Regions from separate parts of the Variovorax sp. KBS0712 genome, predicted to be linked through region 2. Evidence: riboswitches for the same ligand, from Rfam matches in the RefSeq annotation. Region 2 holds a riboswitch; the other holds the start of a gene.

Region 1 (15,890 bases), on a different contig from region 2:
ATCGAGTCTTCGACCAGCGACGCGCCCACGTTCGAGAACGGCTCGGGCGAGGTGTTGATGGCCGCGCGCGTGGTGGCCTTGGCCGCATGCGCCGTGGCCGCGAAGCCGCCGCCCAGCAGCGCCGCGACGACGGCCATGGCGCCGTGGTCGGCACCGAACACGCTGGCCGCGAGCGCCGCGCCGGCGGGGATGCGGATGGCGGTGTGCACCACGTCCCACAGCGAATCGAGGCCCGGGATCTTGTCGGCGAAGAACTCGACGAACACCATGAAGCCGCTGACCGCGAGCACGATCGGATGCGCGAGCATCTGCAGCCCCGCAGGCAGCGGCACCCAGCCGAAATAGCCGACCAGGCCGGTCAGCAGCACGACGAGGTACAGGCGCACGCCGCTGGCCCAGCCGATGGCGGCGGCCAGTGCGAGCAGTTGCGGCATGTCGAGCGTGTTCATGGCGTGCGGCGGTGGGTCAGCCGGCCAGCCAGCTCGGCTTGCGCTTCTGCAGGAAGGCCTGCACGCCCTCGCGGCCTTCGTCGCTGGCGCGGATGTCGGCGATGCCTTCAACCGTCTTGGCGATGAGCGCGCTGTCGATCTCGCGGCCGGCCACGTCGGCAATCAGCTGCTTGCAGGCGCGCACGGCGGCGGGGCTGGCGCCGGTGAGCGCCTTCAGCAGCTCGTCGACCTTGGCGTCGAGCGCATCGGCGGCCACCACTTCATGCACGAAGCCGATGCGGTGCGCCTCGGCGGCGGTGAAGCGCTCGGCCGTGAGGAAGTAGCGCTGCGAGGCGCGCGGGCCCATCGCACGCAGCACGTACGGGCTGATGGTCGCGGGCACGAGGCCGATCTTCACTTCGCTCAGGCAGTACCACGCGGTGTCCACGCTCACGGCCATGTCACACGCGGCCACGAGCCCCATGCCGCCCGCGTACACGTCGCCCTGCACGCGCGCGATGGTGGGCTTGGGGCACTCGGCGATGGTGCGCAGCATGTCGGCCAGCTTGCCCGCGTCGGCGAGGTTCTCGTCGCGCGTGTAGTCGGCCATGCGGCGCATCCAGTTGAGGTTGGCGCCCGCGCAGAAGGCCGGGCCGTTCGCGCCGAGCACGACGGCCTTGACCTGCGGCGCGGCGCCGGCTTCGAGAAAAGCCTGCGTCAGCTCGGCGATCACGACGTCGTCGAAGGCGTTGCGCGCGTCGGGCTGGTCGAGCCAGATGCGCGCGACCGCGCCGTCGATGGCGAGGTTCAGCTTGGTGAAGGTGCTGCTCATGCGGTGCCCCTGGTCACATGCGGAAGATGCCGAACTTCGGCTCGGGGATCGGCGCGTTGCGCGATGCGGCCAGGCCCAGGGCGAGCACGCGGCGCGTGTCGGCCGGGTCGATGATGCCGTCGTCCCACAGGCGCGCGGTAGCGTAGTAGGGGTGGCCCTGGTCTTCGTACTGCTGGCGGATCGGGGCCTTGAAGGCTTCTTCTTCGTCGGCGCTCCAGCTGCCGCCCTTCAGTTCGATGCCGTCGCGCTTCACGGTGGCCAGCACGCTCGCGGCCTGCTCGCCGCCCATCACGCTGATGCGCGCGTTCGGCCACATCCAGAGGAAGCGCGGGCTGTACGCGCGGCCGCACATGCCGTAGTTGCCGGCGCCGAAGCTGCCGCCGATGATGATGGTGAACTTGGGCACGTTGGCGGTGGCCACGGCCGTCACCATCTTGGCGCCGTGGCGCGCGATGCCTTCGTTCTCGTACTTGCGACCCACCATGAAGCCGGTGATGTTCTGCAGGAACACCAGCGGGATCTTGCGCTGGCAGCACAGCTCGATGAAGTGCGCGCCCTTCTGTGCCGACTCGCTGAACAGGATGCCGTTGTTCGCGATGATGCCCACGGGCATGCCCTCGATCTCGGCGAAGCCGCAGACCAGCGTGGCGCCGAAGCGGGCCTTGAACTCGTGGAACTCGCTGCCGTCGACGATGCGCGCAATGATCTCGCGCACGTCGAAGGGCTTGCGGGTGTCGGTGGGGATCACGCCGTACAGCTCTTCGCGCGGGAAGTCGGGCGCGCGCACCGCGGCGCCTTGTGGCGTGTCGGCGGCCTTCGCGTTGAGGTTGGCCACCGCCGAGCGCGCCAGCGCCAGCGCGTGCAGGTCGTTCTGCGCCAGGTGGTCGACCACGCCCGACAGGCGCGTGTGCACGTCGCCGCCGCCCAGGTCTTCGGCCGACACGACCTCGCCGGTGGCCGCCTTCACGAGCGGCGGGCCGCCCAGGAAGATGGTGCCCTGGTTCTTCACGATGATCGATTCGTCGCTCATCGCCGGCACGTACGCGCCGCCGGCCGTGCACGAGCCCATGACCACCGCGATCTGCGGAATGCCCTGGGCGCTCATGTTGGCCTGGTTGTAGAAGATGCGGCCGAAGTGCTCGCGGTCGGGGAACACCTCGTCCTGGTTCGGCAGGTTGGCGCCGCCCGAGTCCACGAGGTAGATGCAGGGCAGGCGGTTCTGCTCGGCGATCTCCTGCGCGCGCAGGTGCTTCTTGACCGTCATCGGGTAGTAGGTGCCGCCCTTCACGGTGGCGTCGTTGCACACGATCATGCAGTCGACACCGTTCACGCGGCCGATGCCCGCGATGATGCCGGCGCCGGGCGCCGACTCGGCCCCCTTCGCATCGAGGTACATCGCATGCGCGGCCAGCGGCGCGATTTCGAGGAAGGGCGTGCCCGGGTCGAGCAGCTCGGCCACGCGGTCGCGCGGCAGCAGCTTGCCGCGCGCCGTGTGCTTGGCGCGCGCGGCCTCGCCGCCGCCCTGCTCCACCTTCGCGAACTGCTGCTGCAGGTCGTCGACCAGCGCGCGCATCGCGGCCGCATTGGCCTGGAAGTCGGCCGACCGTGCGTTGAGTTTGGTTTCGAGTTTGCTCATGCTGTCTTTTCTTGGCTGAGACCGAGCTGCTCGGTCATGGCGTCGCGGATCTTGAATTTCTGGATCTTGCCGGTCACCGTCATCGGGAACTCGGAGACGAACTGGATGTACTTGGGCACCTTGTAGTGCGCGATCTGCCCCTTGCAGAAGTCGCGGATCTCGGCGTCGGTGGCGCTCTGGCCGGGCTTGACGATGATCCAGGCGCACAGCTCTTCGCCGTACTTCTTGTCGGGCAGGCCGACCACCTGCACGTCCTGCACCTTCGGATGGCGGTACAAAAATTCTTCGATCTCGCGCGGGTAGATGTTCTCGCCGCCGCGGATCACGAGGTCCTTGATGCGCCCGACGATGTTCACGTAGCCCTCGGCGTCCATGGTGGCGAGGTCGCCGGTGTGCATCCAGCGCTCGGCGTCGATGGCTTCGCGCGTCTTGGGCTCGTCTTCCCAGTAGCCGTGCATCACCGAGTAGCCGCGCGTGCACAGCTCGCCCGACTGGCCCGGCGGCATGATCGCGCCGGTCTCGGGGTCGATGATCTTCACCTCGAGGTGCGGCTGCACGGTGCCTACCGTGGACACGCGGCGGTCGAGCGGCGTGTCGGTGCTGCTCTGGCAGCTCACGGGGCTGGTCTCGGTCATGCCGTAGGCGATGGTGATCTCGCCCAGGTGCATCTCGTTGACCACGCGCTTCATCACTTCGATGGGGCACGGCGAGCCGGCCATGATGCCGGTGCGCAGCGTGGACAGATCGAATTCCTTGAAGCGCGGATGGTCCAGCTCGGCGATGAACATCGTGGGCACGCCGTGCAGGCCCGTGCACTTCTCGGCCTGCACGGTCTCGAGCACCGTGAGCGGGTCGAAGCCGTCGTTCGGGTACACAATGGCCGAGCCGTGCGTGAGGCAGGCCAGGTTGCCCAGCACCATGCCGAAGCAGTGGTACAGCGGCACCGGAATGCACAGGCGGTCGGCCGGCGTGAGCTTCATGCACTCGCCGATGAAGAAGCCGTTGTTCAGGATGTTGCGGTGCGTGAGCGTCGCGCCCTTGGGGAAGCCCGTGGTGCCGCTGGTGAACTGGATGTTGATCGGGTCGGTGGCCTTCAGCGTCTTCTGCGTGGCGGCCACGCGCGCGTCGGCCGCATCGCCGCCGGCCAGCAGTTCGCTGAAGCGGCGCATGCCGGGCTGCTCGTCGCCCTGGCCGGGCTTGTCGATCCAGAAGGTGTGCTGCAGCAGCGGCAGCTTGGCCGGGCCCAGCTCGCGCAGCATGCCCAGGTAGTCGCTGGTCTTGAACTGCGCCATCGTCACCAGCGCCTTGCAGCCGACCTTGTTGAGCGCGTACTCGAGCTCCGAGGTGCGGTAGGCGGGGTTGATGTTGACGAGGATCAGGCCGACCTTGGCGGTGGCGATCTGCATCAGCACCCAGGGCACGTTGTTGTGCGACCAGATGCCCACGCGGTCGCCGGGCGCGAGCCCCAGGCTCAGCAGTGCGCTGGCCAGCTTGTTCGACGCGGTCTGCAGTTCGCGGTAGGTGAAGCGCTGGCCTTCGTGGCGGCTGACGAGGGCTTCGCGTTCCGGTTGCTTGGCAACCATGTCGTCGAAGAAGTCGCCGATGGCTTGCTCGATGAGGGGGACGTCCGTGGCGCCTTGGGCCAGGCTCTGCGTCAGTGGCATCGTCTTGTCTCCTTGTCTGGCGCCCTCTCCCTGCGAGGGAGAGGGTGGGGTGAGGGTGTGCAGCGCGGCTTATGCGGTTTCGCTGAACAGCTCGCGACCGATCAACATGCGGCGCACTTCGCTCGTGCCCGCGCCGATCTCGTACAGCTTGGCGTCGCGCCACAGCCGCTCGACCGGGAAGTCCTTGGTGTAGCCCACGCCGCCCAGCGTCTGGATCGCCTCGCCGGCCATCCAGGTCGCCTTCTCGGCCGAGTACAGGATGGCGCCGGCCGCGTCCTTGCGGAAGGTGCGCGCATGGTCGTTGCGGTCGCAGGCCTTGCCCACGGCGTACACGTAGGCGCGGGTGGCCTGCCAGGTCGAGTACATGTCGGCGATCTTGCCCTGCATCAGCTGGAACTCGCCGATGCTCTGACCGAACTGCTGGCGCTCGTGGATGTAGGGGATCACGGCGTCCATGCAGGCGGCCATGATGCCCAGCGGGCCGCCCGAGAGCACGGCGCGCTCGTAGTCCAGGCCGCTCATCAGCACCTTGGCGCCCATGCCTTCGCCGCCGAGCACGTTCTCTTCGGGCACTTCGCAGTTGTCGAAGAACAGCGGGAAGGTGTTGGAGCCGCGCATGCCGAGCTTGTCGAGCTTGGTGCCTGCCGAAAAACCTTTGAAATTCTTTTCGACGATGAAGGCCGTCATGCCGCGCGCGCCCATCTCGGGTTCGGTCTTGGCGTAGATGACCAGCGTGTCGGCGTCGCCGCCGTTGGTGATCCACATCTTGCCGCCGTTGAGCACGTAGTAGCCGTCCTTCTTGTCGGCCTTGAGCTTCATGCTCACCACGTCGGAGCCGGCGTTGGGCTCGCTCATGGCCAGCGCGCCGACGTGCTCGCCGCTCACCAGCTTGGGCAGGTATTTCTTCTTCTGCGCTTCGCTGCCGTTGCGGTGGATCTGGTTCACGCACAGGTTGGAGTGCGCACCGTACGACAGGCCCACCGAGGCCGAGGCGCGCGAGACTTCTTCCATGGCCACGATGTGGGCCAGGTAGCCCAGCTCGGTGCCGCCGAATTCTTCCTTCACCGTCATGCCGTGCAGGCCCAGCTCGCCGAGCTTTTGCCACAGGTCGTGCGGGAACAGGTTGTCGCGGTCGATCTCGGCGGCGCGGGGCGCGATTTCGTTGGCGGCGAAGTCCTGGATCGCGCTGCGCAGCGCGTCGATGTCGTCGCCCAGGTCGAAGTTGAGGCCGAAATCGTGCATGAGTCTTGTCTCCTCTGAAGGGGTCGGCGCGCAGGGCTGCCCGCGCGGATGGCGCTTGAAAAAACGCAGCTTACGCCTCGTGGCGCCGCAATTGGCGCCACAATGGTTGCAAATTGCGCCACGACCGATGCCCTCCGCCACGTCGTCCCCCGCCTTCCTGCGACCCGCCCGCGCCGTCACGCCGATGGCCTTCGTGCGAGCCATCGCGCAAGGGTATGCCCGCTACGGCAAGGACCCCGCGCAGGCCCTGCAGGCGGCACAGATCGCGCCGCGCGAGCTGGCCCGCCCGGGCGCCCGGGTGACGGCCGCGCAGTTCGAGGCGCTGTCGGGCCACGCGATGCAGGAGCTGGACGACGAGGCGCTGGGCTGGTTCTCGCGCCGCCTGCCCTGGGGCAGCTACGGCATGCTGTGCCGCGCCTCGCTCACCTCGCCCGACCTGGGCGTGGCCATCAAGCGCTGGTGCCGCCACCACCGCCTGCTGACCGAGGACATCACGCTGGCGCTGGACGTGACCGGCGGCGTGGCCACGTTGCGCATCACCGAGAACCGCCCGCTCGACCCCGTGTTCCGCGAGTTCTGCCTGGTGACCAGCCTGCGCTTCATGCACGGGTATGTGTGCTGGGCCATCGACTCACGCATCTCGCTGCGCCAGGCCACCTTTCCGTTCGCGGCACCGCCGCACCGCGACGCCTACCCGCTGATGTTCACGCCCGACGTGCACTTCGACGCGCCGCAGGCCAGCATCAGCTTCGACGAGCGCTACCTCGCGCTGCCGCTGCTGCGCGACGAGCGCGCGCTGCGCACCATGCTCAAGCGCGCCCTGCCGCTCACGGTGCTGCAGTACCGCCGCGACCGCCTGCTGGGGCAGCGCGTGCGCGAACTGCTGCGCGCGCGTGCCGGCGAGGCGACCACGGCGGAGGCGCTGGCGGGGCTGCTGAATGTGTCGGGGCGCACGCTGCACCGGCAGCTGCATGAGGAAGGCACCTCGCTGCAGGTGCTGAAGAACGAGGTGCGGCACGAGCTGGCGGTGGAGCAGCTGCGCCGGACCACGCGACCGATCAAGCAGGTGGCGCTGGCGGTGGGCTTCCGCAACGAGAAGAGCTTTTCGCGGGCGTTCCTGCAGTGGACGGGGCACGCGCCTCGGGATTTTCGGCAGCTGGGGTTGTAGGGCGCTTGTTCAGGGCGCGTGCACAGGCCACCGGGTACTTCCCTCCGCGAATGTCCCCCGGGCTTCGCCCTCCTCCTTGATTTCGCTGCGGGAAGCACCCAGTGCCCTGTGCACGATGGGCGCTGTCGTTGTGCCGGTCGATCAACAACCGCACTGCCCAACGCTCACGTCGATGGGGTGCCTTGCGCAGCGAAATCAAGGAGGAGGCCGCAGGCCGGGGGACATTCGCGGAGCAAGGCACCGCGTCGGCGGGAGCGTCGCCCTGAATAACGGAACTCAGGCCGGCGAATCGATCAACGCCAGCGCATCGGCGATCGACTGGCTGTCTTCCGGCCGCACCAGCTTCGCGACCTGTTGCCCGTCGCGCATGAACACCAGCGTGGGCCACAGCCGCACGTTGAACGAACGGCCCAGCGGGCGGCCGCTGCCGTCTTCCACCTTGATGCGGCGCACGTTCGGGTACTTGGCAAAGGCCTCGGCAATGTTCGGTTGCGCGGCCTTGCAGATGCCGCACCAGTTGGTGCCGAACTCCACCACGGCCGGGCCCTGGAGCGCGTCGATCTCGCTGCGGTCGGGTTGATCGGTCTGGTACTCGGAGGTCATGGGCAGGGTCCTTGCGAATTCGTGGGAAGGAGCGCGTGCAGGCGACGGGCGCGCCACACGCTGACGGGCGTCATTGCACCAGAAACTCAGGCCGCCTGCAGGCCGTAGCCGGCCAGCAACGCGGGCAGCCCGGTCATGTCGCTGAACACCGCCACGGCGCCCGCGGCGCGCAGCGCGCCCGGGCCGCTGTGGCCCGACTCGCCCGTGCTGTAGCCGAACACCGTGGCACCCGCGGCCACGCCGGCCATCGCGCCGGTGACCGTGTCTTCGACCACCGCGCAGCGCTTCGGATCGACACCGAGCGCTTCCGCCGCGGCCAGATACACGTCGGGATGCGGCTTGGAGCGCGGCATCTCGTGGCCGCTGAAGATGCGGCCCTCGAAGCAGTCGAGCAGGCCGACCTTGGCCAGCTGCAGCTCGACCTTGTGGCGATCGGCACCCGACGCGCAGGCGATGCGGCCCTTGAGCCGCGCATGGATCTCGCGGATGGCGGCAGGCGCATGGGGAATGGCGACGAGGTCGCGGTCCAGCGCCTCGTTGCGGCGGGCGCGGAAGCCGCGCAGCCAGTCGTCGGTGATCTTGAAGCCCGTCTTGGCCTCGATGAGCGCCGTCTCGTCCTTCACGGCCTTGCCGGTGAAGATGTTCATCGATTCCTCGGCCGTGAGCTGCCAGCCGAGCTCGCCGAGCATGTCGGCGAGCACGCGGTTGGTGATGGGCTCGGAATCGACGAGCACGCCGTCGCAATCGAAGAGAACGGCGGAAAAGGGGAAAGGGGTCATTGCGAGGCTGGAGTTCAGGGGTCTGGCCCCATGGTAGCAACGCCCCCTTTCCGCACGGGCAGACTCAGGCTATCGGGTCATTCACCGCTTCAGGCGACGGGACGGATGGGGATGTAGATCTCGCCGCCGCCGGCCATGAATTCTTTCGACTTCTCTTCCATGCCCTCGGCCATGGCAGCCGCCTCGGCCACGCCCTTCTTGGCCGCGTACTCACGCACCTCCTGCGTGATCTTCATCGAGCAGAACTTGGGGCCGCACATCGAGCAGAAATGCGCCACCTTGCTCGAGTCCTTCGGCAGCGTCTCGTCGTGGAATTCGCGCGCCGTGTCGGGGTCCAGGCCCAGGTTGAACTGGTCTTGCCAGCGGAACTCGAAGCGCGCCTTGCTCAGCGCGTCGTCGCGCGAGCGCGCACCCGGGTGGCCCTTGGCCACGTCGGCCGCGTGCGCGGCGATCTTGTAGGCAATGATCCCCTGCTTCACGTCGTCGCGGTCGGGCAGGCCCAGGTGTTCCTTGGGCGTCACGTAGCAGAGCATTGCCGTGCCGGCCCAGCCGATCATCGCGGCGCCGATGGCACTGGAGATGTGGTCGTAGCCCGGCGCGATGTCGATGGTCAGCGGGCCGAGCGTGTAGAACGGCGCCTCGTGGCAGTGCTTGATCTGCTCGTCCATGTTGGCCTGGATCATGTGCATCGGCACGTGGCCCGGGCCTTCGATCATGGTCTGCACGTCGTGCTTCCAGGCGATCTGCGTGAGTTCGCCCAGCGTGCGCAGCTCGGCAAACTGGGCCTCGTCGTTCGCATCGGCACCGCTGCCGGGGCGCAGGCCGTCGCCGAGCGAGAAGCTCACGTCGTAGGCCTTCATGATGTCGCAGATGTCCTCGAAGTGCGTGTAGAGGAAGCTCTCCTTGTGGTGTGCGATGCACCACTTGGCCATGATCGAGCCGCCGCGCGACACGATGCCCGTCATGCGGTCCGCCGTGAGGTGGATGAACGGCAGGCGCAGGCCCGCGTGGATGGTGAAGTAGTCGACGCCCTGCTCCGCCTGCTCGATGAGCGTGTCGCGGTAGATTTCCCAGGTGAGGTCTTCGGCCACGCCGCCCACCTTTTCGAGCGCCTGGTAGATCGGCACCGTGCCGATGGGCACCGGCGAGTTGCGCACGATCCAGTCGCGCGTCGTGTGGATGTTCTTGCCGGTCGACAGGTCCATGACGTTGTCGGCGCCCCAGCGGATGGCCCACACCAGCTTTTCGACTTCTTCCTCGATGCTCGAGGTGACGGCCGAGTTGCCGATGTTGGCGTTGATCTTCACCTTGAAGTTGCGCCCGATGGCCATCGGCTCGACCTCGGGGTGGTTGATGTTCGCAGGAATGATCGCGCGGCCACGGGCCACTTCGTCGCGCACGAACTCGGGCGTGATGATGCGCGGAATGCTCGCGCCCATCGGGTTGCCCGCCACGCGCTTGGCGCGCTCCTCGTTGGCCAGGTACTCGGCCATCCACTCGCGCTTGCCGTTCTCGCGCAGGGCCACGTATTCCATCTCGGGCGTGACGATGCCGCGGCGCGCGTAGTGCATCTGCGTGACGTTGGCGCCCGACTTGGCGCGGCGCGGCGTGCGCTGCAGCGCCGAGGCACCGGCGCGCAGCTCGGCCAGGCGCTGCGCGTCGCGGTCTTCGTTCTTGGCGCCGTCGTCCAGCGCGTGGTGCGTGCGGCCTTCATAACTTTCGGTGTCGCCACGCTCGATGACCCAGGCGCTGCGCACGTCGGGCAGGCCGCGGCGCACGTCGATCTCGACCTTCGGGTCGGTGTAGGGGCCCGAGGTGTCGTACAGGGAGACGGTTTCGCCGTTGGTCAGCGCCACGTCGCGCACGGGCACGAACAGGTCGGGCCGGCTGCCCGGAATGACGCACTTGTGCGAGGCGGGAAAGGGTTCGCGCGTCAGCGACAGCAGCGAGGTGAACTTGTCGGGGGCATTCATCGGGGGCACTCCTTGTTGAGGGAAAGGGTGCTCCGCAATCGCTCGATGGACCTCGGGAGGCCCGCCACCGAAAAAGGGAGTGACGGACCGAAGTCAGGGAGTGCAGCTCTTCTTACGCCGGTATGACCCGGATCAAGTTCGCGGGTCGGCTGCTTTGCCATCTCAGCACGCCACATGCGTGCACCCCGGAGCGGGGCCGATTGTGCGGGCCGAAGCCCGCCGCCGTCAACCCGGGGGCTGGTGCAGGTCGCCGTCGACGTAATACCAGCGCTCGTTCTCGCGCACGAAGCGGCTGCGCTCGTGCAGGCGGAACGCCACGCCCGTCGCGCCGCGCTGGCGGGCGACGAACTCGACCTCGGCGTGGTCGGCGTCGAGCACCGAGCGCGAGCGAATGTCCAGCCCCAGCCATTTGACGCCCGGCTCGAACTCCACCGACGCCGGCCGCTTCGACGCGTGCCAGGTGGCGAGCAGGTAGTCGGCACGCGCCAGCACGAAGGCCGAATAGCGCGAACGCATCAGCGATTCGGCGTCGGGCGCCGGCGTGTTCTCGAAATCGTCGAGGTAGCGCCCACAGCACAGGGCGTAGCCAATGGGCTTGTCGCGACGGTCGGTGCGGCCGCAGGGGCAGGGGCCGGGAGTGGGGTCGGTGGCGCTCATGAAGGGCTCTATTGGAACACTTGGCGCGGTGGGGGCTGAAGGGGGGGGTGGGAGGCTTCGGGGCATGCCCGCTTTGCGGGGACCTGCCGGGGCCAAAGGCGCCGGGGCCTCTTGCGCCAATGGCTTGTGCCGCTAAAGTCGTCCGGCGTTTCGTTCCTTCAAGCTGAACACCAAAGCATGCTTTTGCGATTCCTCAAGCTGTTCTTCCTGCTCGCTGCGACCCTCTCCTTGGGCGCCTTCGCCTTTCTGCACGGATTCAACGCATGGCGCGCCGGACAAATCGTTGTCACGCGAAGAGGACGCGAACCCTTTGTCGCAAGTGCCGATGGTGCATTTCCCCTCACGTTCAATATGGAAGTCTGGGGATTGATGATCATCGGAGGCGCTGTTGCCCTTTGCGGCATTGCAGGCGTCGTCAAGTTCCTCATCCACACGCCGGACCAGCGACGCACGATGCTGACCCGTATGGATGGCGTCTCGCGTCGCGAGCGCAGTGACATGGACATTCCGTGGTCGGTTGGGCTTGCCATCGTCGGGGCGGTTGTGGCGTTTTTTCTCTACTTGGGATTTAGAGTTCACACGCAATAGCTTTGTCTGCCTGCAACCAGCCATGAGTGGCCTTTCATCATGAGCACGCGATCACGCATTGGAATCACATTGCTGCTGACGGCAGCATTCATCACCGCGGGCCTTTGGCTGGGCCGCGAGCTGTCGATGGATAGCTGCCTGGATCGCGGAGACAGTTGGAATCATGAGCACTCGGAGTGCTTCACTTCAAAGCCGAAGACTGAGAACGGCCAGGATTCGCCGTTGACCAATTTGGTACGGCTCAACCCATATGCGAGTATTCGCAACAGATGAAAGCTAAGTCTCTTGCTCTGATAAGTCAACATTCAGACTTGCTGTCGGCGGACAAGCAAGCTGTGGCCCGTTGGCTTTGCGAGGAGTGGGCGCAATCGCCATCGTCCGCGCCGAAATGGCTCCAGCGACGATTTCGGCAAACGTTCAGTTTCCCTCTTCACAACAACGATGCCCCGCAGAAAATGCTCAAGGATTTGACGCTCGAGTTGTTGTCCCAGCACCGGGAAGCACTCGCAGACCGAGCGCGGCGGAGTGGCAGATTGCCGACTTAGCAATCGGGGCTCACGGCCGTCGTTATGGAGAGCACCCCGCCTAAGGCGGTCTGGCAGTATCCGGTCATGAACTGACATTCGACACAGGGCACATAGCCGCTTCGGGCCCAAAAGAGACGTCCCCGATTCTCGATGGCAGACACCCGAAAGACGTTGTCACGGCCTACTCAGGCTGCTTTCTTAACCAGGATCCTTCGAGCGATCTCATCGACCCCTTCGTCACTTTCACCAGGGCTCGGGTCCGAGGCCATGCGCAAAAGATACGGCTCGACGGTCACTGCGAGCCTGGGTGACGGAGCAACAAGTTTGTCGAGCACCCAATACTTCCAGACGTGATCTTCGGACTCGAAGATCATCCGCAGATGAGGTGCCAGCGGTTCACCGATGCTAGCCAGAAAGGGAATCAAGACGTTTGCGACAGGCCAGTTGATGTCTTGCACCCAAGCGATCAACTCAGGAAGAAGCGCGTCGACGGCCGGATAGCCTAGAGCGACGATCGCTTCTGCCCTCGGCAGGTCGTGCTTGTCGACTGGCAAAAGGTGTGCAATTTCAGGCAATGAGTGCTCCCGCATGTTCAACGGCCACTACTGACCAAATTCAGCCCGGCGCGGCGAGCGGCAGCTAGTAGCCGGCAACAGCAACATCCGTCACTCATCCTCGTAGATCTGAATGACGTGTTGGGGGCCAAATGGGACTAGAGCGCCCATTTGTAGTTCGTCCGTGGACATCGGCTGATTGTTCAGCGAACCGACGTAGCCGGTCGCGGTGATGTCCTCGACGATCACCCACATCCGTTCAACGTCAACCGTCTCATCATGCTGAATGCGAAACACCAGTTTGACGAGCTGACCAGGCTGTAGGTTGGCTCGCCGCTCCCGAGGAGGGATGTAGAACGTCCCCGGTGCTTCTTCGTGCCGAGCCTCCCCATCATCGAGTTCGAACTGCAAAACTAACCTCCTTGCTTGAGCGGATGATCGGTTACCGGTGAACTCGATCTGACTCGCGAACGACCGGTTCTGGCCGTTTGCTGTACTCCATCAAGTCCGCAAGTTGACAGCAACGTCTCGCAACGTCTCAATCAGCTCAGTGCGGCGATCTAGTGAATAGTTGAGCGCCAGCGGCGAGCAGTGGGGTGTTCTCTCGACACGCAGGTGCGGCGCAATTCGCTTGAGAACCGGCGCGAGCCGCTGCGCATTCTTGCCCATTAGCACAACCACCTGCAGCCGCGACAGCAATTGCAGCAACTCCGCAAGCCATGGCTCGGCCCGCTTGACGTCTTCTCGGGTTGCAGGACGGATTTTGGTGCCCTCCTCGTTCCCGAGGTACCAGGGAACTGCGTTCCAACGCACCACGTCGCGGCGAGAGAGTCCCGCTGACTCGCAAGCATGCCGGGCGTTGGCTGCCGTCTGGTCCGGATTGTCGGAGCTGATGAAACCACTTCCGACAGCGCGCGGGCCCGGAGCCTCCTGCAAGAGAAGCACGCGTGCGTTGATGCCGCCATCGAGCGGGTCGAAGCGCGGCACGCCGTCGGGCGCGTCACGGCTTGCGCCTATCCGCTCAGCCAGCGCCTGTAAGAGCGCTACGTGTGGCTCAAAGGACCTAGCGCGCCTGGCCTCCACCGCCTCGTCACTGGCAAGCACCTGGTCGCGGGCTCGAAAGACTGGAATGAAGGTGCTGGCAGTCAATGGGTCATGCTGGCTCTCGCCTCGCGAACCCCGCCCATGGCCGTTAATGGCCGAACCCCGTCTACCGGGTCTGGACCATCGAACCGTGAGGATGCATGCCGGCTGGCCACCAAAGGCGCGATGGAACACGCCGGGGCCCCATATGACGAAGTCGCCGTGGCGCCGCAAGGTGTGCGACAGCGTGTCGTGCGGCACGAATTCGGCGCTCGTCGAGAACTCAATCCTGAATTCACTGGCTGGGCTCACCAAGACCGACATCGTCCGCCCCTCACTCAGAGGCTTGGATTCGCCGTTCGGATTTCCAGCCGGGTGGCAGAACCACTTGACGCACAGACCAGCAGTGAGCTCTTCGGTCGGCACATGCCGCAAGTGGGACGGCGGGTTCTTGGTCCAATCGTTGAACCCGATGAACCAGCCGGTACCGTCAGTGTCCAAACCGCCGGCGTTGCCGAACTCAACGTTCTGTGCGAGAAGCTGCTTTGGTTGCATGCGTATTTCTGCCCTCTGGTCGAATGACCGGTTGTGGCCGCGAACGCGGCAGCTGAAGAATGCCACAGGCTAATGTCCTCTGAACCGGGAACGCCTCTCCGCGCGAGCTGCACGCCCCTACTCAGTCAACGCCTCGCACTGCGCTTCAATCCGCGCATGCAGAAGCCCCAGCGAGACCGCAAGAAACCGCTGCAGCGAACTCCGCTGGCATGCATCGAAAAGCGGCGCGGCGCCTGCATCAGAAGAAGCGGCGTCGCGCCGATCCTCATCCCATTCGAGCAACTGAACCAACGTCTGCGCGCCCTGCACCACATCGCGCGCCTCGTTGAGAAACGCCGCGTGGCTTTGCAGTGAAGGCGGGAGCCGTTCGCCTTGCACCCATTCGAAGGGTGTGAATTGAGTGGCGGAACGGGAAGACGCACAGGAACAACCGGCGTCGGTGACTGCGCTTGAAGCATTGGCCATAGGCCTCCAAGAATTGCTGCGCAGGATGTCAGCGGGCTGCTAAACCCGGCCTTGCACCTCACACAAGGCGACGGCAATGTTCGCGGCCTCCACGACGCCCGTCAAGCGCCAGCGACCACCACGCACCGCCCTACCGAAACATCACCCACTCAGGCCGCATGTTGAACCGCACCGGCAGGATGCTCACACCAAGCCCGCTGGTCACGTACATCCGCTTGTTGTCCTTGTGCGCGATCCAGCCATAGGCCCATTCGCGCGGCGCACGCCCGGGCACCACCAAGGCACCGTAGCCCGGCACGCTGATCTGCCCGCCGTGCGTGTGCCCCGCCACCACGAGCCCCTGCGTGCGCGGCATGCCGGCGAAGCTGAAGGGGTCGTGCATCATGACCAGCGTGGCGGCGCCGGGTGGCACGCCGGCCAGGGCCTTGTCGGGTTGCGAATGGCCGGTGGAGTCGTCGCCGATGCCGACGACCCAGAGGTCGTGCCCGGGCAGGCGCACCGAGGCGTTCTCCAGCACGCGGATGCCCTGCGCGGACAGGGCCTTGGCGGTGCGTTCGCCGTCGTGCCACCAGTCGTGGTTGCCGAGCACCGCGTACACGCCCTGCGGCGCCTTCAGGCGGCCGAGCACGGCGGCCATGGCTTCGATGGAAAAGTCTTCGTCGTCGCCGGAGCCGGCAAGAAAGTCGCCGGGCAGCAGGATCACGTCGGGCAGCGCCGCGTTGATCTGGTCGACGATGGCCGCGGCGCGGTTGGCGCTGGTCACGCGCCACAGCGAGCGCGTGCTGAGGTGCCAGTCGCTGGCCACGGCGACCTTCAGGCCGGCCGGCGGCTGCCACTGCGCCGAGCCCAGGGGCTCGACACGCGCGGCCACCCAGCGCGGCTCGATGACGACGCTCCAGGCGGCCAGCGCCGCGAGCGCGAGTGCCGCGGCGATCGAGCCCCAGGGTCGGCCGCGGCGTCGGCTCACGTGGTCAGGCGAGCGCGCGTTGAATCAAGAGCTTCTGGATGTCCGACGTGCCTTCGTAGATCTGGCACACGCGCACGTCGCGGTAGATGCGTTCCAGCGGGAAGTCGTTCACGTAGCCGTAGCCGCCCAGCGTCTGGATGGCGGCGCTGCACACGCGCTCGGCCATCTC
Region 2 (15,890 bases):
CGCGACCTGAAGGACGTCATCGCGCCGTCGCCCATTCGCGGGGTGTCGGGTTCGAGCCCGGCCGCAGCGGCCGCGTCGGCGCCGCCGGTGGTGCTGGCCGGCAATGCGCTGAAGATTCCTGCCGAGTGGATGGTGGCCGGTGCGGACCTTGAATGCACCTTCGTCAACAGCGATGCGCATGCCGTCACCGGCCGCGTCTTCATCGACAACGGCCGCGGCGCGGGCGTGCCGAACGACGGTGTGGCCAACGGTGGCGAAGCGGGGCTCGCGGGCGTGCGGATGCGGCTCACCAACTGTGCGGCGGGCGTGTGGTCCACGGCCGTGACCGACGGCTCGGGCCACTACCGCCTGGAGCTGCCGTCGCAGCCTTCGTCGCCGTCCGAGGGCGATCCGGTGTGCGTCGAGGAGGTGACGCCGGCGGGTCATCTGTCCACGGGGGCGTCGGTCGGTGCCACGCCGCTGCCTTCCGGCACGGGCGTGGCCGTGGGCGGGCGGACCTACACCTACGCGCGCACCGCCGCAGGGGCGCCGGACCACATCGCCTTTGCATGGAACGATGCCCGGGCCGGCGAGCTGAACTTCGGCGACGTGGCTCTCAACCGCTTCGGCGCCGACAGCGCCCGCACCGGCTCGCCCGGCAGCAGCGTGAGCCACGCGCACACCTTCGTGGCGCAGACCGGCGGGACGGTGAGCTTCGGTGTGGCCGGCGCGGTGGCCACGCCGCCGATCGACGGCTGGAGCGCAAAAATCTACGAAGACCCGGGCTGCACCGGTGCCTTGCAGGCCGGCGCTACGGTGCTCTATCCGCCGGCGGTGCCCCGGCCCGTAATGACGGGGCAGAACCTTTGCGTGGTGGTGCAGGAGTTCATTCCGGCCGGCGCGCTCGCCGGCTACAACGACAAGCGTTCGGTGCAGGCGAGCTTCGTGTTCACGAACGCATCACCCGCGTTGAGCGCGAGCTACCTCGTGCTCGATACCACGACCGTGTCGAGCACGGCGCTGGAGCTCAAGAAGGAAGTGCGCAACCTGACGAAGAACGGCGACTTCGGGCTCAACAACGAAGCCAAGTCGGGCGAGACGCTCGAGTACCGCATCACCTACACCAACAACGGCGCGACGCCGATCAGCGGCCTGACGGTGAGCGACGTCACGCCGGTCTACACCAGCTTCGTCGCCTCGCAGGAAGGCGCGACCCCGGCGACGCTGACCGCATGCACGAAGCGCACACCGGCCAATGCATTGCCTGCGCCGGCCGTGGCGTGTGCAGCCGCCCAGGCGCCGGGCGGAACGGGTCCGCTGGACTGGAAGTTCACCGGACAACTCGCGCCCGGCGGCACGGGCAACGTGCGGTTCACGGTGACGGTGAACTGACGACTTGCGCGTCAGCAGGCGCGCAAGCTGCTGCTATCAGCAGCGTCCCTTTTTCGCCTGGCCGGGCGGGCAGTGGCCGCCGCCGCGGTGGTCGTCGTCATGGTCGTAGCGGTCGTGGTCATGGCGGCGGTGGTGGCGGTCTTCGCGGCGTTCCTCACGGCGCTCGGCGCGGCGCCAGTCGCCTTCGCGCCAGCGCCAGCCGCCGTCGGCGCGCACCCAGCCGCCCGGGGCGTAGGCGTAGTCGGGGCGGGCTGCCACGTAGTAGCCGGGACGCCATGCGTAGGCGCGGTCGTTCCACTGCCAATGGCCGGGCACCCAGACCTGGCCGCTGCGCGGCCGTGGCGCGGGTTCGTAGCGCGGTGCGGGTGGCGCGACCTGGATGAGGCCGGGCACGTTGATGTTGACGGACACCTGCGCCACGGCGGGCAAGGTGGCGGCGGCCACGGCGGCGGCCAGGAGAATTCTTGTGAGTTTCATCGTGATGCCCTTGATGGTTGTTATTTGTGAATGACTGAGCCCAAACAACGCCTGAGCGGCGCGTCGCGTGCACGGGTTTGCCCGGGGCAGGGCAGCACAAGTCATTAACAAAGAGGGAGTTTTGCACGCAGGGCGGGGCCTGCGTGTCGGACAGGCCCGCGAGCGGGTTGGCGGCGGCCGATGTGTGGCGCCAAAGCAAAAGGGCCGCAAAGCGAAAAGGCCCCCGCAAAGCGAAAAGGCCCGTTACCTTGTGAGTAACGGGCCTTCAGCAAATGGTGGCTCCTCGACCTGGGCTCGAACCAGGGACCTACGGATTAACAGTCCGGCGCTCTACCAACTGAGCTATCGAGGAACAAGCCTTCAATTATATTCAATGGAATCGCCGTTCTGAACGGCGACCCTCAATTTTTGCCAATCGAAGTGTGCGGGGCGATTTCTTTCCATCGCTTGGCACACGTCTTCGTTCGACGGTCGTCTCACAAATGAAAAGGCCCGCTACCTTGTGAGTAGCGGGCCTTCCAGAGGCCTTGCGGCTTTATTGTGGCTCCTCGACCTGGGCTCGAACCAGGGACCTACGGATTAACAGTCCGGCGCTCTACCAACTGAGCTATCGAGGAACAAGCCTTAGATTATAGCGTGATTTTTGGGGCTTCCAAAACAACGCGGCGCCGGCGCAACGAATTCGTGGCGACGACGCCGCGATGACGAAGACGAAGCGCCCCGCTCATGTCGTCACATCGCGATGCTCAAGCCCAGGCGCAGCGTGCGCGGCGCACCTGGGAACAGGTAGACGTGGCTGAACTGGTAGGGCGATTCCTTCCAGTAGCGGCGATCGAACAGGTTGTCGACAGCCAGCGTCCAGCTCGTGGCCATGCCGGCCAGCTTGGTGTCGTAGCGCAGCACTGCATCCAGGCGCGTCCACGACGGCAGCCGGATCGAGCCGTCGGGCAGCACGTTGCGGCGGCCTTCGTACGACAGCTGTCCCGCGAGTTCGAGGCCCGGCACCGACGCGAAACGATACGCGGCCTGCGCGCGCAGCACCTGCTTGGGCACGTTGGTGGGCGCCTGTCCGTTGAGCTCGGGCGCGGCCGTGCTGCCGCGCCGTTTGGCGTCGATGAGCGCCACGCTGCCGCCCAGGCGCCACGGGCCGCCGGTCCATTGCGCGCCGGCTTCGAGGCCGCGATGCACCGCGCGACCATCGTTGCGCACCGTGCATGACGCGCCGCACAGGTCGAGGTTGGTCATCGGGCGCGAGATGTCGAACCACGCGAGCTGCCAGTTGAACGCCGCGTCGCCGCCCTTCAGGCCCAGTTCCCACTGGCGCGATTGCAGCGCGGGCAGCGCCTCGCCCGCGTTCGCGTACTGCGAGCTCTTGTTCGGCACGACCTGCGATTCGACGCCCTTGCCCCAGCTCGCATAGGCGAGGAGCCCGGGCTGGATCGTGTAGCTGGCCGCGATCCACGGCGTGGTGATGCTGTCGCTGTAGCCGGTGGGGCGCGAGCCGTCGGTGCGGATGCTGTCGCGCGACAGCCGCGTGTGCCGCGCGCCGATCCAGGTCGTGAAGCGGTCGTTCCAGCGGATTGCGTCCTGCACCGACAGCTCGGTCGAGCGCTCGTTGCGGTTGGTGTTGGCGTCGGTCAGGCGCGGGTCGGCCGGCGTCATCGCGGTGGCCCAGATGTTGCCGGTGCCGACGTAGTTGTAGGCCTGGTCCTGGAAGCGGTTGCGCACGCGGCTTTGCAGCAGGCCGAAGCCCAGCTCGTGGCGCACGCTGCCCGTCATCACGTTGCCCTTGAGGTTCAGGCTGCCCGCGGTCTGCGTGCGGCGCTCGTTCTCGCTGCGGAAGTCGTACACGTCGAAGGTGCCGTCGGAACAGTAGCGGTCGTAGTTGCCTTCGGCGCCGCAACCGAAGGCGTAGGCCAGCCGGTCGTCGGTCTTCAGGCGCTGCTGGCCGATCTGCGCGCTCCAGCGCCAGTCGGCATTCAGTGCCTGGCTGAAGCGCACCGTGCCGGTCAGCGCCTTGAACACCGAGGGCTGCGACCACGGCTGGTTGTTGAGGTTGATGCGCGGATCGACCGGTCGGGGCAGCGTGTTGCCCAGCAGGCTGTAGCCGTTCTGGCTCGGCTGCTGCTTGTGGCTTTGCTCCACCTCGAACTCGAGCACCGAATCGCGCGTGATGCGCCAGTCGGCCGCGAGCGAGAAGAGGCGGCGGCTGCCGTCCAGGTTGTGCGTGAGCGGCTTGAGCTTTTCGCCGGCCAGGTTGAGCCGGTAGCCGAACTGGCGGTTCTCGCCGAAGCGCCCGCCGACGTCGATCGCGCCGAGCACGCTGCCGCGGCTCGTGGTTTCGAGGCGGACCGTGCGCAGGTCCTGCTCGGTCGGGCGCTTGACCACGTAGTTGACGAGCCCGCCCGGCGCACTGGTGCCGGCCTGGATGCCGCTGGTGCCGCGCAGGATCTCGATGCGCTCCTTGTTGTCCAGCGGGATCGCCGTCTCGGCGCTGATCGGCAGGCCTTCGCGACGGTAGTTGAAGCGGTTGTCGAGCACGAAGCCGCGCACCGTGAGGTAGTCCCAGTAGCCGGCGGAGTTGTAGGCGTCGGTGACCGAGGCGTCGAACTGGGTCAGGTCGGCGAGGCGGCGTGCGCCGCTGCTGCGCAACTGCTGGCTGTCGATCACCGTGGCCGACAGCGGCAGCTCGCGCAGCGGCACGTCGCCGAAGCCGCTGATCTCGGCCTGCGGCGCGGCGGCGCCGTCGTTCACGGTGACTTCGGGCAGTGCTTGCGACTGCGATTGCGCATGCGCGCCGCAAGCACCGAAAGCGAGGAGGGCGGCGGCAAGCGCGCGCGAAAGCGGGGAGTGCGAGAAAAGTCGAGCGTTCATTCTGTGCGTTCAGGGGAACCGGGGGCGGCGTGCATCGCCGTCATCCATTGAGCGGCCGTGGCCTCGGGGTCGTCGGCGGCCACCAGTGCGCGCACCACGGCGACCGAGCCGACGCCGGTGGCGAGCACCTCGGGCAGCCGCACGGCATCGACGCCGCCGATGCCCACCTGCGGGTAGCCGCGCAGCAGCCGCGCGTAGGCTGCGAGCCGTGCCACGCCCTGCGGCGCGGTCGCCATCTTCTTGAGCGTGGTCGGGTAGATGGCGCCCATCGCGATGTAGCTCGGGCTCACCGCGTCGGCGCGCACCATCTCGGCGTAGCCATGGGTGCTCACGCCCAGCCGCAGGCCGGAAGCGCGCAGTTGTTGAAGCTCATCGGGCGATAGCGTGTCGAGGTCTTCCTGCCCGAGGTGGATGCCGTAGGCGCCGGCCGCGATGGCGACCTGCCAGTGGTCGTTGATGAAGAGCAGCGCACCGGTGCCGCGCACGGCTTCGACGGCGGCCTGCACTTCGCGCGCGACGGCCTCGGTGTCGTCCGACTTGAAGCGCAGCTGCACCGTCGGTACACCGGCGCGCGCCATGCGGCCGACCCATGCCGCGTCGGGCAGCACGGCGTAGAGGCCGAGCCGTTCGGGGCAGGGCGGAAAGGCGTCGGCACGCGCGGTCGGTGGAAAGGGTCCCATGCCGAAATCGACTGGCGCATCGGGCCATGCCGACGCGTCGAACTGGCTGAGCCGTTCGGTCTGCGCGCGCCACGCATGGGCGAGGCATTCGGCGTCGATCTCGATGAAGCCGAGCGCGGTGCAGGCCTGTTTGGCGCCCCGATAGATGGCGTCGTCGGAGGTAAAGTGCGGCGCGCCGCTCACGGCCGTGGCCGTGGCGGCGCCGAAGCGCAGGCCGTGGGCCGCGACGATGGCTTGCGCCACGGCGCGGGCGTTGGTGGTGTCGATGGTGTTCATGGTGCGTGGTGCCAGAAGGGCGTGCCGAGCACGGGCGTGCTGGGCTGCGCGGCGTCCTGTGCGGCCATCGCGCCGGCGCGGTAGGCGGCGCGGCCGGCCTGCACTGCATCGGCGAACGCGCCGGCCATGGCGACGGGTTCCTGTGCGAGCGCGACGGCGGTATTGAGCAGCACGCCGTCGTAGCCCCACTCCATCACCTGGCACGCATGCGAGGGCAGGCCGAGGCCCGCGTCGACCAGCATCGGCACCTTCAGCCGCTCGCGCAGCAGGCGCAGCGCATACGGGTTGACCGGCCCGCGCCCGGTGCCGATGGGCGCGGCCCACGGCATCACGGCCTGGCAGCCGACATCGACGAGGCGCTGGCACAGCACGAGGTCTTCGGTGCAGTACGGCAGCACGTGGAAGCCGTCGCGGATCAGCTGCGACGCCGCATCGACGAGGTTCAGCGTGTCGGGCTGCAGCGTGTAGTCGTCGCCGATGAGCTCGAGCTTGATCCACGGCGTGTCGAACAGCTCGCGCGCCATCTGCGCGGTGGCGATCACTTCCTGCACGCTGTGGCAGCCGGCGGTGTTGGGCAGCACCGGAACGGCCAGTTTGCGCAGCAGCTCCCAGAAGCCGTTGCCGAGGTCGCTGTTGCCGGAGCCCTGGCTGGCGGTCTGGCGGCGCAGCGAGGCGGTCAGCATCGCGGGCTTCGCGCGCTGCACGGCGGCTTCGAGCACGTCGGGCGAGGGGTAGCGCGCGGTGCCCAGCAGCAGGCGGCTTTGGAATGTCTGGCCGTAGAGGACCAGGGGATCGGGATTGGTCATGGTTGTCGTCTCCATCGTCTTGTCTCTGGTGCGTTCGGTCAGCCGCCGGTCACCGGGCGGATCACCTCGACGCGGTCGTCGGCGTGCAGTGGGTGCGTGGCATAGGCCGAGCGCGGCACGAACTCGCGGTTCACCGCCACCGCGAAAGGCGGCACGGCCTGCAGCACGGCCAGCGCGTCGGCGAGCAGCGCGCCCTCGGGCAGCGTGCAGGGCTTGTCGTTGATCAGGATGTTCATCGTCGATGTTGTGGTCATGCGTCGGGCACGTCCATGCCGAAGCCGCGTGCGAGCGTGGAACGGCCGTGCGCCAGCAGTTCCATCGCCGCGTCGAGCAGGGCGGGCGCGATCATGAAACCGTGGCGGTACAGGCCGTTGATCTGCAGCACGCGCGGCTGGGGCTGGCGAATGGCGGGAAGGTTGTCGGGCAGCGTGGGCCGGCATTGCGTCGCGATCTCGACGATGCGCGCCTCGGCAAAACCGCTGTGCACCGCGTAGGCCGCGCTCAGCAGCTCGAGCGTGGAGCGCACGCTGGCGGGCGACAGGTCGTCCGACTCGATCTCGGTCGCGCCGATCACGAACAGATGGTCGGGCTTGGGCGCGATGTACAGCGGGTAGCGCGGATGCACGAGCCGCGTGGGCCGCTGCAGCGTGACCTCGGGCGCATGCACGCGGATCACCTCGCCGCGTACGCCGCGCAGTGCATTCCATTGCGGCTTGGCACCGAGGCCGCGGCAGTCGATCACCCAGTCGGGCTGGCCTGCCGTGCCGGGCGAAAAGTCGGAGGGCGCACGCGGCGATTGCCAGTGCAGCGTCACGCGGGCATCAGCCTCCAGCGTGGCACGCAGCGACGCCAGCAGCGCACGGTTGTCGAGCTGGCCTTCGCCCGGCAGGTACAGGCCGCGCGCGAAGCGCGCGTGCCCAGCGAGGGCTCCAGCGCGGCGATGGCGGCGGGGGTGTCGAGCGCCTGCATCGGTGCCAGCTCGGGCACCTGCGCACCGGTGCGCGCCAGCACGCCCGCGAGCCGCGTGGCCTCGGCGGCGTCCTGCCGGTGCCACAGCACCAGCGTGCCTTCGCGCTGGAAGAACACGGGTTGTGCCAGCGGCGCTAGCAGCTCGGGCCAGCGCGACAGCGCGTGCTGGCCCATGCGCACGACCGACACCGGCGCGACGGCCGATTCGGCCAGCGGCGCGAGCATGGCCGCGGCCACGCGCGCGGCCGCGCCTTCGGCCTCGGGGCTGCCGGCTTCGTACAGGTCGATGCGGCAGCCCGCGCGTGCCAGCTCGACCGCGAGCAGCCGGCCCATCAGGCCCGCGCCGAGGATCGCCGCCGAGCCGAAAGGCAGGGGATGCGGTGTGCTCATGCGGCACCTCCGTCGGCTCGCCGATAATTTTCGCCATGACCCAAGCACCCACCCAGCGCTATGCACGCGTGCTCTCCATCGCCGGCTCGGACAGCGGCGGCGGCGCCGGCATCCAGGCCGACCTCAAGACCTTCGCGGCGCTCGGCTGCTACGGCATGACGGCCATCACCGCGCTCACCGCGCAGAACACGGTGGGCGTCTCGGGCATCCACGGCGTGCCGCCCGACTTCCTGAAGGCGCAGATCCAGGCCGTGGTGGAAGACATCGGCGTCGACGCCGTCAAGCTCGGCATGCTGCACGCGCCCGAGGTGGTCGAGGTGGTGGCCTGGGCCATCGACCGCTACCAGCTGAAGAACGTGGTGCTCGACCCCGTGATGATCGCCACCAGCGGCGACCGCCTGATCGCGGCCGAGACCGTGCAGGTGCTGGTGCGCGAGCTGTTCCCGCGCGCCGTGGTGGTCACGCCCAACCTCGACGAAGCCGCCTTGCTGGTCGGTCATGCCATCGGCGGCATCGACGCGCTCGACGGCGCGGCCGACGAATTGCTCGCGCTCGGCGCGAAGGCGGTGCTGCTCAAGGGCGGCCACCTGCCGGGCGACGAGGTGGTCGACGTGCTGCTGGAGCGCAGCGGCGCGCGCAAGCGACTCGCGTCGCAACGCATCGCCAGCCGCAACCTGCACGGCACCGGCTGCACGCTCTCGTCGGCCATCGCCGCGCACCTGGCACTGGGCCTGGCGCTGCCCGAGGCGGTCGAGCGCGCACGCACGTACATCCTCGGCGCGATGAGCGCCGGTGCGAATGTGCAGGTCGGTGCGGGCCACGGTCCGCTCAACCACGGCTTTGCGCCAGTGCCGACCCACCGCTTGCCGCTGTCGGCCGGCTGAGCCAGGCCAGCACGAAGGTCGCCGCCAGCGTCGGCAGCGCCGAGCCGAACTGCGGCGCCCACTTGGCGAGCGCGTGGTAGGCCGCGATGCCCGCGAGCCAGATCAGCGCCGCGCCCCAGTCGATGGTGCGCGTGCCGCTTGCCGACACGGCGCTTCCGCTGCCCAGCCGCCCGAGGATCACGCCGTACAGCGGAACGAACACCGAACTCAGCAGCAGCAGGAAGGGTTCGAGCGTGTGCATCGGCAGCACCAGCGCCAGGCCGATGCACAGCACTGCCAGCAGCAGGCCCCAGCGCTTCACGCTCCAGCGGGGCAGCAGGCTGTGCGTGGACACCGAGCCCGAGTACACGTCGCCATAGGCGTTGTCGAGTTCGTCGATGAGGATCAGGCCCAGCGCCACCAGGCCGCCCTGCGCCAGCAGCAGCGCCGTGACGAGGCTGGTGCCCGGCTCGGCCACGCTCACCACCATCACGCCCAGTGCGTAGCACCAGATGTTGGCGAGCGCGTAGCCGATCCAGGTGCCGCTGAACGCGCTGCCCAAACCACCGGCGGCACTGCGCTTGCCGTGGCGCGCGTAGTCGGCCACCAGCGGCAGCCACGACACCGGCATCGCGATCACCAGGTCGAGCGCGCTGAACATGCCCATGCTGCCGTCGCCCGGCCGGGCCCAGAAGGCGTCCAGGCCCTTGGCGTGCAGCCGCGTCGCGAACTGCCAGCTGAGCCACAGCAGCGACAGCACCACCAGCGGTAGGCCGAAGCGGCTCACGAAGCGGCGCACCAGCTTCACCATCGAACCCGCGAGCAGGGCCAGCAGCACCGCGCCCCACAGCAGCGTGGTCAGCACGCCGCCCCAGGCCGTGCCCAGCGCGGGGCCGAAGGCCTGTTGCCCGATGGCCTGCGTGCCTTCTCGCATGATCACGAGCTCGAAGGTGGTCCAGCCCACCAGCTGCACGATGTTGAGCAGCACCGGCAGCCGCGCGAAGGCGCTGCCGTAGGTGGCGTGCATCAGGCCGGCGCTGGCCAGCCCGGTTTCGCAGCCCAGCCGCGCGGTCCAGGCCAGCAGCCCGGCGCCGAGCAGCGAGCCCAGCACGATCGCCAGTGCCGCGTCGCGCGTGCCCACGGCCGGCACCAGGTAGGCGCCGATCTGCATCACCAGCAGCCCCACGCCGAGGCTGAACCACAGCGAGGCGTGGTCGTGCCAGCCGAAGACGCGCCGGGAGGCGGGCAGGGGCGTGAGCGCTTCGTTGCCGGAAGCGGAACTGTCGTTGTCGTGGTCGTGTGCCATCCGTTTTGCTCCAGTGCAAAAGGTTTGGCAGGTGGGCGAGGCTCCAGTGGCGCGGCCGTCGCGCGAGACAACGCGACAGGCCACCGGACCAGCTTCCCTGCGCGAGGATTACCTCAGTCAGGTTCAAAGGGACTCTCTCAGTCAGCCCCGGAACAATCCGGCTCGACACCCCTAGCGATGCGCCCCAGCGAACTGCGGCGCGGGGCGGATTTTATCCCCGCGCCGCAGAACGTCGCAGACGCATGAAAATCCGCGTCGCGAGGGCGGTTTCACATGCCCTGGGGAACCACGACACATGGCAGACGAATTCAAGCAGCCGGGACCGCCACCGGCGCCACCCGCGAACGCGCCGCGCACCCGCCTGCGGCGCTTCCGGGTCGACGTCGGCACCATCATCTGCGCGGTCGCGCTGCTGCAGTCGCTGCTGCTGGTGGCCTTCGGCTACTGGGGGGCGGAGCAGCTGGTGTCGAAGGTGGGCGAGTCGGCGCACAAGGTCAACCACGACCGGGTCGAAGACAACGTCCTCGCCTTCCTCGCGAAGACCGAAGGGCTGGTGCGCGCCATCGCCCACACGCCCGACCTGCACCCGGCGGGCCACGACGGCGAGCAGACCGCCGAGCTGCTCTGGGCCGCGCTGGAACAGACACCCGAAATCGACAGCATCGGCGTGGGCAGCGACGATGGCCATTTCTTGATGGCCATGCGCCACCCCGTGTCGGTGGTGCGGCAGGTGCTGCGCGAGAAAGACTTCACCACCGAGACCTGGGAGTACAAGTCGCCGCCCGACAGTGACGGCGACGAAGACCCGCGGCGGCGCTACGAGACCACGCGCATCGAGGCCTTTCGCAGCGAGGACGACCCGGTGCACCAGGACTGGTTCACGCAGGCCGAGAAGGCGCAGCGCGCCGTGTGGACCGCGCCCTTCGTTCTGCCGTCGATGAAGGAACTGGGCGTGAGCCATGCCCGGCCGAGCCGGCGGCAGGACGAGGAGGGCGTCGCGCAGACGATTGTGGCGGTCGCCAGCGTGTCGCTGGGGCATCTCTCGAACCTCGTGCGCCTGTTCGGCGGCACGGGCCACGGCCACAGCGCGCTGTTGAGTGCCGACCACCACGTGATCGCGCGCAGCGACAACCCGCATTCGGTGCGCAAGCTCGAAGACCCCGACGACGGCGTGCTCGGCGCGCTGCACGCCCACATGCTGGCCAACGGCAGCCGCGGCTGGACCGAGGACATGGCCTTCGGGCTCGTGCACGAAGGCCAGCACTACCAGGTGCAGACTTCGCGCATTGCGGCCACCGACTGGCATCTGGTCAGCTGGGAGCCCGAAGAGGCGCTGCTGGGTGCGCTGCACCGCAATGTGCTGTGGTCGCTGCTGCTGGTGCTGGCGTTCCTGGCGATCGCGCTCTTCATTTCGCTGCGCCTGTCGAAGCTGGTGACCGCGCCCATCGAAAGTCTCTCGCGCACGGCGCGGCGCATCGGGCGGCTCGAGCTCGACGACCTGCCGCGCGAGTCGAGCCGCGTGCTCGAGATCCAGCACCTGAACCAGGCGCTGGACGAATCCGCGCGCAGCCTGCAGGCCTTTCGCAAGTTCGTGCCGGTGGACGTGATCCGCCAGCTCATCGCCGAAGGCCATGCCCTAGAGCCCAACGGTTCGCCGCGCCGCATCACCGCGATGTTCACCGACGTGGAAGGATTCACGGCCATCGCGGAATCGATGCCGGCCGACGTGCTGATGCGGCAGCTGACCGACTACTTTAACCTCGCGACCCGCGTGTTCGCGCGCCACGGCGGCGTGATCGACAAGTTCATGGGCGACGGCATCATGGTGTTGTGGGGCGCGCCCACCGACCTGCCCGACGCGGAGTACCACGCCTGCGCGGCCTCGCTCGAACTGCACGCCGAGATGACCGAGCTCAACCGTCGCTGGCAGGCCGAGGGCCTGCAGCCTTTTCGCACGCGCATCGGCATGCACACCGGCATCGTGATCGCCGGGGTGCTCGGCTCGAGCGACCGGCTGTCGTACACGGCGCTGGGCGACGTGATCAACGCGGCCAGCCGCATCGAAGGCACCAACAAGCAGCTGGGCACGCGCACGCTGATGTCCGAGGCGACCTTCGAAGGGCTGGGCGGGCGTCTGGCCACGCGGCGCATCGAGGAGCAGATCGAGCTGCGCGGGCGGCAGACGCGGATGGTGCTCTACGAACTCCTAGAGGTCGAGCACCAGCCTCGGTGAGCGGGCCCGCGAGCAGCAGGGCAGGAAGCAGTCGTTGGCCGCCTGCTCGGCGGGTGTCAGGTAGAGGTCGTGGTGCGCGACCTCGCCTGCGAGCACCCGCGTGAGGCAGGTGCCGCAGACGCCTTGCGCGCACGAGACCGGGATCTCGATGCCCTCGGCGGCGAGCGCGTCCAGCACAGTCATCGTCGCGGGGATGTGGACGACGCGGCGGGAGCGGTGCAGTTCGACCTCGAAGCAGCCTTGTCCATCGGCCGGCGGTGCGGCGCCCGAGAACGACTCGAAGTGCACCTGCGCGTCCGCCCAATGCAGGGCGCGCGCGGTCGTGCGAACGGCCTCGAGAAAGCCCGAGGGGCCGCAGACATAGACGTGTCGGCCCGGAGCCGGACTGCCGAGGGTGGTGGCGAGGTCGATGTGCTGCGCGGGCGGGCCGTCGTCGTGGTGAAAGAACACCTTGTGCGCGAACGCGCTGTCTTCGAGCCGGCGCCGGTAGGGCGCGCGCGCCGCCGAGCGGCTGCAGCAGTGCAGCGCGAAGTCGGCCCCCAGCGCGGCCAGCCGCTGCGCCATCGACAGCAGCGGCGTCACGCCGATGCCGCCGGCCAGCAGCAGGCTGTGCGTTGCGTTTTCGTCGAGCGCGAAGAGGTTGCGCGGCGGGCCGATCTGCAACACCGAGCCCTCATGGACGGCGTCGTGCATCGCCCGCGAGCCGCCGCGCGAGGCGGCGTCGCGCAACACGCCGATTTCGTAGTGCCCCTCGCCGTCAGGGGCCGATGCGTTGCACAGCGAATACTGGCGCACCAGCCCGCCTGGCAATGCGACGTCGATGTGCGCGCCCGGCGTGAAGGCCGGCAAGCGCTCGCCATCGGCGGGTACCAGCCTGAAGCCGGCCACGCCTTCGGCCTCGACCGTCTTGCGTGCCACCCGCACCGCGATGCCTGCGCCGCCCGACACGCCATTCATTCCTTCGGCACGAGGAAGTTGCCGGCCTCGAACTGCACGGGCGGGGCCGCGGGGTCGAAGCTCACGCCGGCCGGGTCGCGGCCTTCGCGCAGCGCGTCGAGCTGGCGTTGCAGCAGCCGGCGCAGCATCACGATGCCGCGGTCGGACGAGGCCAGGTGCTCTTCCGAATGCGCGGTGATGGCGCCCTGGCTCACCTGCGCCTCGTAGTCGCCGGGGAAGGCGCGGTGCTCGGCCTCGCTCAGCTCTTCCCACAGCTTGCCGTTCAGGCGCGAGCGCACGCGGGCAAGGTCGCCGGGGTTTTTCACCCGGCCGACGGTGTAAATGCGAAAGCTGTGGTCGTCGATCGGCAGCACCCAGCCGATCGACTCGACGCGCCCGTAGGCGGCCACGCGCGGGTTGGGCACCACGCGCAGCGTCGGCAGCACGGGGCCGGCCACGCGGCGGAAGGTGCTGCCGTCTTCGAGCGTGCGGATCGAGGTGATCGTCACGCCGGTCTCGGTGCTCTCGAAGCTCACGTCGGGCATCTGACCCATGAGTGCCACGAACTGCGTGCCGCTGAAGCTGCCGTGCAGCACGGGCACGTGAAACGGGTCGGCCACGTTCTCGTAGTGCTGCAGCCAGTTGCAGGGAATGACCTGCGGCCCGCCGCCGCCGATGCTGTTGCCGTCGGCTTCCAGGGTCTCGCCGTCGTCCATGGTTTCGAGACAGTCGTAGCGTGGCAGCACGGGCTTCTTCTCGGCCGGGCCGAGGTAGGCCCAGACCAGGCCGTACTGCTCCTGCACCGGGTACCAGGGCTGGCGCACGCGGCCGCGGCTGCGCGCGCCGCCATCGGGTTCGCAGGGCTGGTCGACGCAGTGGCCCTGCACGTCGAACATCCAGCCGTGGTAGCAGCAGCGGATGCCTTCTTCTTCCACGCGCCCGTAGTAGAGCGACGCTCCGCGGTGCGCGCAGCGCCAGTGCACGAGGCCCGCGCGGCCTTTCTTGTCGCGGAACAGGATGAGGTCTTCGCCCAGCACGCGCACCTGGCGCGGCGTGTCGGTGGCGTCGGCGGCCAGGCCGATGGGGTGCCAGTAGCGGCGCAGCAGCTCGCCCATGGGCGTGCCGGCGCCGACCTCGGTCAGCTCGGGTTTGTGGCTCGGCGCCTTGCGGCCGTAGGCGGTACCGGTGTCGAAGGCGATGGGTTGCCACTCGGACGTGGCGGAAGGGGGGGCGACGGCGCTCATTCGGGGGTGACTCCTGCGGCCTTGATCAGGTCCGCCACGCGGGGAAAGTCGGCCTTGTAGCCGGCACGGAATTCGGCGGGCGTGCTGCCCAGCGGCTCGAAGCCGTAGCCGGCCAGCCGCTCCTGGATGTCGGGCAGCTTCGTGATCTCACGCAGCGCGAGCGACCATTCGTCGAGCACGGGCTGCGGCGTGCGCGCGGGCGCATACACGCCGATCCAGCTGTCGAGGTCGAAGCCTGCAAAGCCCTGTTCGGTGAAGGTCGGCACGTTGGGCATCGAGCGCACGCGCTGGCGGCCCGTGATGCCCAGCACCTTGATGCGCCCGGCCTGTGCGAGGCCGCGCGCGGTCGCGGGGTTGGCCCAGGCCACGCCCAGCGCTTCGCCGAACATGTCGTTGTGCGCGGCGGCCTCGGCTTTGTAGGGCACGTGCACCAGGTCGATGTGGTTCTGGCGCGCCAGCAGTTCGCCGAACAGGTGTGCGTTGGAGCCGTTGCCCCAGGTGCCGTACGAGACGCCGGGATGCGCCTTGGCGTAGGCCACGAACTCGCGCACGGTGGAGAAGGGCGCCGAGGCGCGGGCGATCAGCATCGGGCCGCCGGTGGCCAGTTGCGACAGCGGCTCGAAGTCTTTCACCGGGTCGTAGGGCAGCCTGGGTTGCAACACCACGTTGTTGATGTGCGTGAGCGGCAGCGTGAGCAGCACGGTGTAGCCGTCGGGCGCGGCCTTGGCGACGGCGTCGGCCGCGATGGTGCCGCTGGCGCCGGGACGGGCCTCGACGATCACCGGCTGGTTCCAGCGCGCCTTGAGCTTCTCGGCATAGACGCGGGCGATGGCGTCCATCGGCCCGCCGGGCGAGCCGAAGGGCACGATGCGCACCACGCGGTTGGGAAAGGGCGCGGGCTGTGCGAAGGCGGGGCCGGCGGCGAGGGCCGCGATGCCGGCACCGAGCACACCGAGTGCATGGCGGCGCGCAGTGCATGTCTTGTCCGCCGCGTGTGCTTCGGGCGGCGAGGGTCTGAACCGATTCATCGTGTCTCCAGTCGTGTTGTACTTGTGCGCTGGACGATACGGACAGCCTGCCCCGCGGGCAATTCGAAGCTTTGAATATGAGATATGGCCCAACGTGATATCCGCAGCCTCGATGTCGGCATGCTGCGGACCTTCGATGCTCTGATGCGCGAACGCAGCGTGTCGCGCGCGGCGACCCGGCTCTTCCTGAGCCAGCCGGCGGTGAGTGCCTCGCTCAACCGGCTGCGCGACACCTTCGGCGATCCGCTGTTCACGCGCACGGCGCATGGCGTGGAGCCCACGGCGCGCGCCCATGCGCTGGCCGGTCAGGTCGAGCGCGTGCTGGCCGACCTGTCCGCGATGCTGGAGCCCGGCGAGGGCTTCGAGCCGGCGGTGTCGCAGCGCATCTTTCGCATCTCGGGCAGTGACTACGCGAGCCACCTGCTGCTGCCGACACT

The links. Region 2 has a riboswitch for thiamine pyrophosphate ahead of FFI97_RS05150 (purine-cytosine permease family protein). Riboswitches for the same ligand answer to the same signal wherever they lie in the genome.
Region 1: another riboswitch for thiamine pyrophosphate. It lies ahead of thiC (phosphomethylpyrimidine synthase ThiC); the one in region 2 lies ahead of FFI97_RS05150 (purine-cytosine permease family protein).

What each region holds. Positions count from the first base shown of each region.
Region 1 is NZ_VCCD02000002.1:1,016,834-1,032,723, forward strand. It holds gene FFI97_RS21645 (DUF4126 domain-containing protein) at 1-449, opposite strand, end outside; gene FFI97_RS21650 (enoyl-CoA hydratase/isomerase family protein) at 466-1,260, opposite strand; gene FFI97_RS21655 (carboxyl transferase domain-containing protein) at 1,274-2,896, opposite strand; gene FFI97_RS21660 (AMP-binding protein) at 2,893-4,560, opposite strand; gene FFI97_RS21665 (isovaleryl-CoA dehydrogenase) at 4,630-5,802, opposite strand; gene FFI97_RS21670 (AraC family transcriptional regulator) at 5,930-6,970, shown strand; gene FFI97_RS21675 (thioredoxin family protein) at 7,247-7,573, opposite strand; gene FFI97_RS21680 (HAD family hydrolase) at 7,660-8,352, opposite strand; gene thiC (phosphomethylpyrimidine synthase ThiC) at 8,442-10,325, opposite strand; TPP riboswitch at 10,418-10,523, opposite strand; gene FFI97_RS21690 (YchJ family protein) at 10,551-10,982, opposite strand; gene FFI97_RS21695 (hypothetical protein) at 11,160-11,570, shown strand; gene FFI97_RS21700 (DUF5071 domain-containing protein) at 12,283-12,672, opposite strand; gene FFI97_RS21705 (DUF2314 domain-containing protein) at 12,763-13,062, opposite strand; gene FFI97_RS21710 (uracil-DNA glycosylase) at 13,153-14,289, opposite strand; gene FFI97_RS21715 (hypothetical protein) at 14,407-14,754, opposite strand; gene FFI97_RS21720 (metallophosphoesterase) at 14,885-15,721, opposite strand; gene FFI97_RS21725 (acyl-CoA dehydrogenase family protein) at 15,726-15,890, opposite strand, start outside.
Region 2 is NZ_VCCD02000001.1:1,145,093-1,160,982, forward strand. It holds gene FFI97_RS05100 (DUF11 domain-containing protein) at 1-1,371, shown strand, start outside; gene FFI97_RS05105 (YXWGXW repeat-containing protein) at 1,408-1,848, opposite strand; tRNA gene FFI97_RS05110 (tRNA-Asn) at 2,125-2,200, opposite strand; tRNA gene FFI97_RS05115 (tRNA-Asn) at 2,390-2,465, opposite strand; gene FFI97_RS05120 (TonB-dependent siderophore receptor) at 2,581-4,722, opposite strand; gene thiE (thiamine phosphate synthase) at 4,719-5,678, opposite strand; gene FFI97_RS05130 (thiazole synthase) at 5,675-6,484, opposite strand; gene thiS (sulfur carrier protein ThiS) at 6,523-6,720, opposite strand; partial or broken gene FFI97_RS05140 (FAD-dependent oxidoreductase) at 6,735-7,843, opposite strand; gene thiD (bifunctional hydroxymethylpyrimidine kinase/phosphomethylpyrimidine kinase) at 7,879-8,727, shown strand; gene FFI97_RS05150 (purine-cytosine permease family protein) at 8,672-10,012, opposite strand; TPP riboswitch at 10,090-10,195, opposite strand; gene FFI97_RS34400 (adenylate/guanylate cyclase domain-containing protein) at 11,685-12,245, shown strand; gene FFI97_RS05160 (PDR/VanB family oxidoreductase) at 12,219-13,193, opposite strand; gene FFI97_RS05165 (aromatic ring-hydroxylating dioxygenase subunit alpha) at 13,199-14,425, opposite strand; gene FFI97_RS05170 (Bug family tripartite tricarboxylate transporter substrate binding protein) at 14,422-15,453, opposite strand; gene FFI97_RS05175 (LysR family transcriptional regulator) at 15,538-15,890, shown strand, end outside.